Regions from separate parts of the Kitasatospora sp. NPDC038210 genome, predicted to be linked through region 1. Evidence: predicted binding sites of a transcription regulator. Region 1 holds the regulator's gene; each other region holds the start of a gene.

Evidence for each region. Region 1 encodes HrcA, which represses chaperone genes, less so after heat shock. Its sites were predicted from a motif close to TTNGCACTCNGNNNNNCNGAGTGCNAA; they were not measured.
Region 2: the regulator HrcA is predicted to act here: its motif matches at 1,393-1,419, upstream of ACZ7KX_RS31720 (FmdB family zinc ribbon protein).
Region 3: the regulator HrcA is predicted to act here: its motif matches at 2,252-2,278, upstream of groL (chaperonin GroEL).

Annotation. Positions count from the first base shown of each region.
Region 1 is NZ_JBVJYK010000012.1:171,569-174,837, forward strand. It holds gene ACZ7KX_RS24535 (16S rRNA (uracil(1498)-N(3))-methyltransferase) at 1-19, opposite strand, end outside; gene dnaJ (molecular chaperone DnaJ) at 98-1,240, opposite strand; gene hrcA (heat-inducible transcriptional repressor HrcA) at 1,313-2,347, opposite strand; gene htpX (zinc metalloprotease HtpX) at 2,650-3,269, shown strand, end outside.
Region 2 is NZ_JBVJYK010000020.1:29,160-32,428, reverse strand. It holds gene ACZ7KX_RS31725 (MFS transporter) at 1-1,292, shown strand, start outside; gene ACZ7KX_RS31720 (FmdB family zinc ribbon protein) at 1,431-1,727, shown strand; gene ACZ7KX_RS31715 (hypothetical protein) at 2,008-2,280, shown strand; gene mscL (large conductance mechanosensitive channel protein MscL) at 2,311-2,730, shown strand; gene ACZ7KX_RS31705 (hypothetical protein) at 2,756-3,031, opposite strand; gene ACZ7KX_RS31700 (sigma-70 family RNA polymerase sigma factor) at 3,188-3,269, opposite strand, start outside.
Region 3 is NZ_JBVJYK010000019.1:76,052-79,320, reverse strand. It holds gene ACZ7KX_RS31335 (hypothetical protein) at 4-360, opposite strand; gene groL (chaperonin GroEL) at 473-2,095, opposite strand; gene ACZ7KX_RS31325 (cold-shock protein) at 2,431-2,634, opposite strand; gene ACZ7KX_RS31320 (MoaD/ThiS family protein) at 3,173-3,269, opposite strand, start outside.

The DNA.
Region 1 (3,269 bases):
CGAAGACGGGCGCGGTCATGCGGGGAACCTCCGGGAGGGGGTGGATCGGGCACGCGAAAGGGGTGCCGGGTGGTCCCCGGCACCCCTCCGCGGACGGCTACCGGCCGTTGAAGGCGTCCTTCAGGCGGGAGAACAGGCCCTGCTGGCCCGGCGCGAACTGGCCGGACGGCCGCTCCTCGCCGCGCAGCACCGCGAGGCGGCGCAGCAGCTCCTCCTGCTCGGCGTCGAGCTTGGTGGGCGTCTTCACCTCGACGTGCACTATCAGGTCGCCCCGGCCGCCCCCGCGCAGGTGGGTGATGCCGCGGCCGTGCAGCGGGATCGACTGGCCGGACTGGGTGCCGGGCCGGATGTCGACCTCCTCCAGGCCGTCCAGGGTCTGCAGCGGCACCTGGGTGCCGAGCGCGGCCGCCGTCATCGGGATGGTGACGGTGCAGTGCAGGTCGTCCCCGCGCCGCTGGAAGATGGCGTGGGTGGTCTCGGCGATCTCGACGTAGAGGTCGCCGGCCGGGCCGCCGCCGGGGCCGACCTCGCCCTCGCCGGCGAGCTGGATCCGGGTGCCGTTGTCGACACCGGCCGGGATCTTGACGGTCAGCGTGCGGCGGGCGCGGACCCGGCCGTCGCCGGCGCACTCCGGGCACGGGGTCGGCACGACGGTGCCGAAGCCCTGGCACTGCGGGCAGGGGCGGGAGGTCATGACCTGGCCCAGGAAGGACCGGGTGACCTGGGAGACCTCGCCCTTGCCGCGGCACATGTCACAGGTCTGCGCGGTGGTGCCGGGGGCCGCGCCCTCGCCGCTGCAGGTGGTGCAGGTGACGGCGGTGTCGACCTGGAGTTCCTTGGTGGTGCCGAAGGCGGCCTCCTCCAGGGTGATCTCCAGCCGGATCATGGCGTCCTGGCCGCGGCGGGTGCGCGAGCGCGGGCCGCGCTGGCCGGCCGCGGCGCCGAAGAAGGCGTCCATGATGTCGGAGAAGCCGAAGCCCGCCGCGCCGGCGCCGAAGCCGCCCGCGCCGCCACCGCCGCCCGGGGACAGCGGGTCGCCGCCGAGGTCGTAGACCTGGCGCTTCTGCGGGTCGGAGAGCACCTCGTAGGCGGCGTTGATCTCCTTGAACCGCTCCTGCGTCTTCGGGTCCGGGTTGACGTCCGGGTGCAGTTCGCGTGCCAGGCGCCGGAACGCCTTCTTGATCTCGTCCTGCCCCGCATCCCGTCGGACGCCGAGTACCGCGTAGTAGTCCGTGGCCACCAAATGCTCCGCTTGTTCCGCCTGTAGTAGTGCTGCGACTGGACGCCGTTGGTCGTCCAACGGCGACGTTTGCTACGACTCGGCCAGGATCTGACCCACGTACCGCGCTACCGCCCGCACCGCCCCCATTGTGCCCGGGTAGTCCATCCGGGTCGGACCGATCACACCCAGTTTGGCCACGCTCTCGTCGCCCGAACCGTAACCGACGGACACGACCGAAGTGGAATTCAGCCCTTCGTAGGCGTTCTCCCGCCCGATCCGGACCGTCATCGCGGCGTCGTTGGTCTCACCCAGGAGGCGGAGCAGGATGACCTGCTCCTCCAGGGCCTCCAGCACCGGCTGGATGGTGAGGGGGAAGTCGTGGCCGAAGCGGGTCAGGTTGGCCGTGCCGGCCAGCATGATCCGCTCCTCGTTCTGTTCCGCGAGCGTCTCGAACAGGGTCGCCAGGACCGTGCTGACGGTCGGCCGGTCGGCCGGCTCGAACATCGCCGGGAGCTCCTCCAGCACGCCCGGGACCTCCGGGAGGCGGCGGCCGGCGGCTCCGGCGTTGAGCGCCGTCCGCAGGTCCGCCAGGACGGTCTCGCCGACCGTGCCCGGGCAGTCGACCATCCGCTGCTCGACCCGACCGGTGTTGGTGATCAGCACCAGCATCACCTTGGCCGGGGCCAGCGCCACCAGCTCGATGTGCCGGACGGTCGAGCGCGTCAGCGACGGGTACTGCACCACCGCGACCTGCCGGGTCAGCTGGGCGAGCAGCCGCACGGTGCGCGCGACCACGTCGTCCAGGTCGACCGCGCCGTCCAGGAAGTGCCGGATCGCCCGGCGCTCGGGGGCGCTCATCGGCTTGATCTCGGCGAGCTTGTCGACGAAGAGGCGGTACCCCTTGTCGGTCGGGATGCGGCCGGCGCTGGTGTGCGGCTGGTGGATGTAGCCCTCCTCCTCCAGCGCCGCCATGTCGTTGCGGACGGTCGCCGGCGAGACCCCGAGGTTGTGCCGCTCCACCAGGGCCTTGGAGCCGACCGGCTCCTCGGTGCCCACGTAGTCCTGCACGATCGCGCGGAGCACGGCGAGCTTGCGTTCGTCCAGCTGGCGGACCTCACCGGCCATGGGGCACGCACCTCCGTCTTCGCACGTTGTCCGTCTGTGTCCCTGTGTGTCCCTGTGTGCTGCAGCGGGCCGCTCCGGGAGGCCCCGGCCTTGGCACTCTGAACACACGAGTGCCAAAACCGTACCTGCCAGTGTAAGGCCCGGGTCCTACGGCAGGAACGGCCCGACCGGCGTGATCCTGCCCGCAGTTCCGGGTACGGCCCGCGGGGCCCCGCCCGTTCACGGGCCACCGGCGCGCGGGTGGTGCCCCGGGGCCGTCCGGGTGGGAGCATCGGAAGCGACGGCGAATGGAGGAGCAAGCGATGTCGAGCTCGGGCCAGCACACCCGTTTCGCGCCCGACCGCGGCCTGACCGGCCGCATGGTCGCGACGATGTTCGTGATCGGGCTGCTGTACGTCGGTTTCACCGGCCTGCTGATCGCGCTGCTGCGCGGCGCCTGGCCGCTGATCGTCCTGATCTCCGGCGGGCTGTTCGTGGCCCAGTTCTGGTTCAGCGACAAGATCACCGAACGGGCCATGGGCGCCCACCAGGTGACCCCGGAGGAGTTCCCCCAACTGCACGGCACGATCGACCGGCTCTGCGCCCTGGCCGACATGCCCAAACCGCGCGTGGCGGTCGCCGACAACGACATGCCCAACGCCTTCGCCACCGGCCGCAACCCGCAGAACGCGGTGGTCTGCGTGACCACCGGCCTGCTGCGCCGGCTGGAGCCGGAGGAGCTGGAGGGCGTCCTCGCGCACGAGCTGTCGCACGTCGCGCACCGGGACGTCGCGGTGATGACGATCGCCGGCTTCCTCGGCGTGCTCGCCGGCGCGATGACCCGGATCGCCGTGTACGGCGGGTTCATGGGCGGCGGGCGCAACAACAACGACCAGAACGCGGCCATCGTGGCCCTGATCATCCCGCTGGTCTCGATGCTCGT
Region 2 (3,269 bases), on a different contig from region 1:
CCCGCGTCGGGTACGGCGAGCTGCTGCGCACCCCCGGAGCCTGGACCTTCCTGGCCCCGGCCCTCGTCGCGCGACTGCCGTACGCGATGCTCAGCATGGGCATCCTGCTGCTCGTCTCCAAGACCCACGGCTCGTACGGCACCGCCGGTACGGTCACTGCCGTCGCCGCCGTCGCCCAGGCCCTGGTCGGGCCGCAGACCGGGCGGCTGGCCGACCGGTACGGCCAGGCCGCGGTGCTCGTCCCGACCGTCCTGGTGCACGGCGCCTCGGTCGGCGTGCTGATCGCGCTGGCACTCGGCCACGCGCCGGCCTGGAGCCTGTTCCTGGCCGCCGTCCCCGCCGGTGCGAGCGTCCCGCAGATCGGTGCGATGGTCCGGGCTCGCTGGGTCGCCCGGTTCACCGCCGACGGCCCGTCCGACGCCTCGGCGGCCCGGGTCAGCACCGCGTTCGCCTTCGAGTCGGTGACCGACGAGTTCACCTTCGTGATCGGCCCGATCCTGGCCTCCGGCATCGCCGCCGTGGCGAGCCCGGCGACCGCCCTGGTCGCCGAGGCCGCGCTGACCGTCGTCGGCGGCCTGGCCTTCGCCGCCCAGCGGCGCACCGCCCCGGCCCGGATCGTGCCGCAGCCCGGCGCCGAGCGCGTCTCGGCGATCGCCTCCCCCGGCGTCCGGCTGCTCGCCGGCTCCATCCTCGGGGTCGGCGCGGTGTTCGGCGGCATGCAGGTCTCGGTGAACGCCTTCGCCGACTCGGTCGGGCAGCACGACGCGGGCGGCACCGTGTACGGGATCTTCGCGGGCGGCTCGATGCTGGCCGGCGTGCTCTACGGCGTGATCGCCTGGCGGCGGCCCGTCCACAAGCGGATGCTGATCAGCTACGCGCTGCTGGTGCTGGGCTGCTCCACGCTGTGGGCCATGCCGAACCTGGTCGCGCTCACCGTCGCCGGACTGGTCTGCGGCCTGGCCATCGCGCCGACCCTGATCAGCGGCTACACCCTGGTCGAGACGCTGGTCGCGGACGGCGCCAAGACGGAGGCCTTCACCTGGCTGACCGGCGCCATCGGGCTGGGGCTCGCGGTCGGCTCGATGGTGGCGGGCCGGCTGATCGACGGGCACGGGCCGTCCACCGGGTTCCTGGTGCCGCTGGTCGGCGCCGGCCTGGGGCTGCTCGCGCTGTTCTCGCTGCGGCACCTGCTGGTGGCGCCGCGGACCTCGAACCGGATCGTCGCCGGCTCCGCGGCGGGCTCCGTGGAGTCCGCCGGTGCTGCGCAGCTGGTGGGCGCGGCCAAGGGCTGAGCGGGGCGGTGGTTCGCGGCCGATCCCGGGCCGGGGCGGGGCCGATCTCACACCGGAGTCGCTGGACTGATCCCGCGGAATGCCGCATCATTGACCATCGTTAGCACTCATCAGGCGAGAGTGCCAGGAGGAAGACAAGTGCCCACGTACCAGTACCAGTGCACCGAGTGCGGCAACGGCCTGGAGGCGGTGCAGAAGTTCACCGACGAGGCACTGACCACGTGCCCCGACTGCCAGGGACGGCTTCGCAAGGTCTTCTCGGCCGTGGGTGTCGTGTTCAAGGGGTCCGGCTTCTACCGGACCGACAGCCGCTCCTCCTCCAGCAGCTCGGTCGGTTCCGGGTCGTCCTCGACCTCGTCGACGACGACCTCCGCGGCCCCCGCGTCGGGCACGGGCTCCTCGGCCCCGTCCAGCCCGGCTCCGGCCGCGAGCTGACCCGGGCGCCCGGGGGGAATCCCGGCGCACAGCAGTCCTCGGAAAGGCCCGTCGACCCCGCTTCCACGCGGGGGCGGCGGGCCTTTCCGCATATTTTCGGCCCGCTTTCGTCAACTCCGGAGGACCCGGCCGACCGGTGTGGGTGTACGAAGTCGTCCACAGGGGCGGGTTTGTCCACAGGCTGGGGAAACGGCTTTCCGGACCCGGCCCGAGCGCGCATCGTGGGGGTGGTCAGCCGGTCCACCGGGGGTCGGCTGCCGGACCCTCCGGAGGTGCGTCGATGACGACCGTGGGCTTCTCCGTCCCGCTGCCCGCCCCCGCCGTTCCGCCCCGACAGGAGGTGCCCAGCTTCCCGCCGATCCGGCGCGGGTGCGGCGGGTGGCACCGTCTGCGCAACGCGGTCCGGCGACGGGCCGGGGTGCCCGCGCTGGTGCTGCTCGCGGTGGCCGCCGCGCTCGCGCTCGGGCCCGCGCGGGCCGGCCTGCCGCCGTCCGGCGGGGGCGCGCTGGGCCGGACGGGTTGTCAATCCGGGACCGCGGAAGATCACCCGTAACCCGGCAACGACTTCGTCGTTCGAGGCGACATGAAGGGCTTCAAGGAATTCCTGCTGCGCGGAAATGTCGTCGAACTCGCCGTCGCCGTGGTCATCGGCGCGGCTTTCACCAACATCATCAACGCCTTCGTGAAGGGCGTGATCAACCCGATCATCGGCGTCTTCGGAACGAAGGACCTGGGTTCCTACAGTTCCTGTCTCAAGGGGCCCTGTGTGGTGAGCCCGACCGGTGAGGTCACCTCCGGGGTCCAGATCCTGTGGGGATCGGTGCTCAGCGCCGCCCTGCAGTTCCTGATCACCGCGGCCGTCGTCTACTTCGTCCTGATCGTGCCCATGAACCGGATGGCGGCCCGCCGCAAGACCCCCGGCGAGGTCGCGGCGGAGGCCGAAGCCAAGGAGGTCCAGCTACTGACCGAGATCCGCGACGCGCTGGTCGCGCCCCTGCGCTGACGCGCAGACCTTCCCCGTCCGCCCCTCAGCCCCCGTGGTGCGGCGGGCGCTGGCTCAGGTACCAGTCCAGCCCCCGCCCACCGCTCTCCCCCGCCCCGGAGCGCTCGCCCCAGCCAGTGTCGGTGTCGTCCCGGGACTGCTGGTCCAGCGGATCCCGGAAGACCAGCCGGGCCTTGGCCGCGGGCTCCTGCTGCGGCTCGCCGTCCCGGGTCGGGTCCTGAGCCTGAGCCTGGCCCTGGTTCCGGCTCTGGTCCTCGTCCGTGCCCTGCTCCGCCGGCTGTTCCTGCCCCTGCTCGCTCACCCTGTCCACTCCGTCGTTCGCGTCGTCCTGGCCGCCCGTCCTGTCCCTCCAGCCTAAGAGCCCCGTGGCACGACTCGGGCCCCGGTACGGAGCGCTCCGTACCGGGGCCCGGGCGGGCGGCGGCAGATCCGTCCGGCAGGCCGGCGGACGGGCTGGTCAGGCGGCTTCGAAGCCCGCGTGGTCCGCGATCTTCTTCAGCTCGGCCAGCGCGTGCTTCTCGATCTGCCGGATCCGTTCC
Region 3 (3,269 bases), on a different contig from region 1:
CCCTCAGACCAGCTTCCCGACCGGCGCCACCACCGCGCCCTGCTTGCCGCACACCCAGTGCGGCTCCGGCCCCAGCTCGGGCTCCACGCTCAGCGCGTGCGGGTCCCCGTCGGCCGCGCACCCGGTGCACAGCGGCCAGCGCCCGTACGCCTCCAGCAGCGCGTCCTGGACGTCCTGGGCGACCAGCCCGAGCACGTACTCGGTGCCGTCCGGCCACTGCTCCAGCCACCAGCGGCGGTGCGTCACCGCCTGCTCCACCAGCGAGACGACGGCGGCGTCCGCCACGTCCCGCGCGGTGAGGTCGGCCAGGATCAGTGCCCGCGCGTTGTGCAGGGCGGTCTCGATGTCGTCAGCTGCCATCCGTCCATTCTCCGTCGGCGCGCCGGAACGCGGAAACGCCGCGTGGGCGGCTCCCCGAAGGGAACCGCCCACGCGGACGGGGAACGAACCGATCCGATCGAAACGATCAGGATCAGAAGTCCATGTCACCGCCCGGCATGCCGCCGCCGGCGGCCGCAGCGGCCTTCTCCGGCTTGTCGGCGATGACGGCCTCGGTGGTGAGGAACAGCGCCGCGATGGAGGCGGCGTTCTGCAGCGCGGAGCGGGTGACCTTGGCCGGGTCGATGATGCCCGCGGCGACCAGGTCGACGTACTCGTTGGTGGCGGCGTTCAGGCCGTGACCGGCGGGGAGGTTGCGCACCTTCTCCACCACGACGCCACCCTCCAGGCCGGCGTTGGTCGCGATCTGCTTGATCGGGGCCTCCAGCGCGACCTTGACGATGTTGGCACCGGTGGCCTCGTCGCCGTCCAGCTCCAGCTTGTCGAAGGCGACACCGGCCTGCAGCAGGGCGACGCCACCACCGGCGACGATGCCCTCCTCGACGGCGGCCTTGGCGTTGCGGACGGCGTCCTCGATGCGGTGCTTGCGCTCCTTGAGCTCCACCTCGGTGGCCGCGCCGGCCTTGATGACGGCCACGCCGCCGGCCAGCTTGGCGAGGCGCTCCTGGAGCTTCTCGCGGTCGTAGTCCGAGTCGCTGTTCTCGATCTCGGCGCGGATCTGGTTCACGCGGCCCGCGACCTGCTCGCTGTCGCCGCCACCGTCGACGATGGTGGTCTCGTCCTTGGTGATGACCACCTTGCGGGCGGTGCCCAGCAGGTCGATGCCGGCGTTCTCCAGCTTGAGGCCGACCTCCTCGGAGATCACGGTGCCACCGGTGAGGATGGCGATGTCGCCGAGCATGGCCTTGCGGCGGTCGCCGAAGCCCGGGGCCTTGACGGCGACGGACTTGAAGGTGCCGCGGATCTTGTTCACGACCAGGGTCGACAGGGCCTCGCCCTCGACGTCCTCGGCGATGATGACGAGCGGCTTGCCGCTCTGCATGACCTTCTCCAGCAGCGGGAGCAGGTCCTTGACCGAGCCGATCTTGGAGTTGGCGATGAGGATGTACGGGTCCTCGAACGTCGCCTCCATGCGCTCCAGGTCGGTGGCGAAGTAGGCGGAGATGTAGCCCTTGTCGAAGCGCATGCCCTCGGTGAGCTCAAGCTCCAGGCCGAAGGTGTTGCTCTCCTCGACGGTGATGACGCCTTCCTTGCCGACCTTGTCCATGGCCTCGGCGATCAGCTCGCCGATCTGGGTGTCGGCGGCGGAGATGGAGGCGGTGGAGGCGATCTGCTCCTTGGTCTCCACGTCCTTGGCCTGGGCCAGCAGCTGGTCGGAGACGGCCGCGACGGCCTTCTCGATGCCGCGCTTCAGGGCCATCGGGTTGGCGCCGGCGGCGACGTTGCGCAGACCCTCGCGAACCAGGGCCTGGGCGAGCACGGTGGCGGTGGTGGTGCCGTCACCCGCGACGTCGTCCGTCTTCTTGGCGACCTCCTTGACGAGCTCCGCACCGATCTTCTCGTACGGGTCTTCGAGCTCGATCTCCTTGGCGATGGAGACACCGTCGTTGGTGATCGTGGGGGCGCCCCACTTCTTCTCCAGCACGACGTTGCGGCCCTTGGGGCCGAGCGTGACCTTCACTGCGTCGGCGAGCTGGTTCATGCCACGCTCAAGGCCGCGGCGAGCTTCCTCATCAAAGGCGATGATCTTGGCCATCAGAAGTGGTCCTCCGGGACACGGTCGACTGCTCGGACCAAGGGGTGCCCGCGACGGACGGCCCTGGTGTGCGGGGGTCTTTTCCCCTACCGCTCCCGGGGGCCTCACCGACCCGGTCCGCTGTCACTCTCACGCTGTGAGTGCTAACGCCAATGATTAGCACTCCGGGTGGTCGAGTGCAAGCCCAATCGCCAACCCGCGAGCCGCCGCTGGGACCACCCCCGGGGGCCGCCCGGGAACGGCGACGGGCCCGTACGACGCGTGTCGTACGGGCCCGTCGAGAAGCGAGCGGTCACCAGCCGTGGGCCGCGCCGAGCTCCTGGAGTCGGAAGGGGTCAGACCGCCGCGCGAACCATGTCCGCCTGCGGGCCCTTCTGTCCCTGGGAAATCTCGAACTCGACCCGCTGGCCCTCCTCAAGGGTGCGGTAGCCGTCCATCTGGATCGCGCTGTAGTGGACGAAGACGTCCGCACCACCGTCGACCGCGATAAAGCCGTAGCCCTTCTCCGCGTTGAACCACTTGACGGTGCCCTGAGCCATTCCGAACTCCCCTAGTGCTGTGCTGGCCCTTCACGCGCCCGCAGGTCGCGGGCCCGGGTTGGTTGACGGCCCGCCCGGGGAACCCCCCCTGGGCGCAGCCGTGCACGCCGCAACCGTCCGCACGGAACGCCCAACGGGCTCCGGTGAGCGGGTGATTGCGTCGACCGCCGCTGAATGTATCCGGACCGAAGCCCTCTGCAACAGGGTCAACCGCCGGTAATTCCGCCCCGGCAGCAAGGGACAGGACGGGCCGAACCGGAAAAATCTCGGCATTCCACGCGGGACATAGCGGACGAATTACCCAAATCCCCGCGGTAATTCTGACATCGGCCTGACATGTTTCACGGCCCGGTCCCATCGGCCGGGCCCAGCCCGGCGGAACGCCGCGAACGGCCGAGAGGGAACCCCTGTTCCCAACCGAGCGACACTCTACTCCGACTCGACCCGCAAATATTCCCGCCGGAATGCAACCGGCCGCCCGTACATACGGAGAGCGGAATTCCGTACGCACGGGCGGCCGAATGGCGCGCGGGACGGCTCAGCAGCCGCCGGCCACCGCCGGAATGATCGAGACGCCGGCGCCGTCCTCGATCTCGGTCGCCAGGCCCTCGGCGAAGCGCACGTCGTCGTCGTTC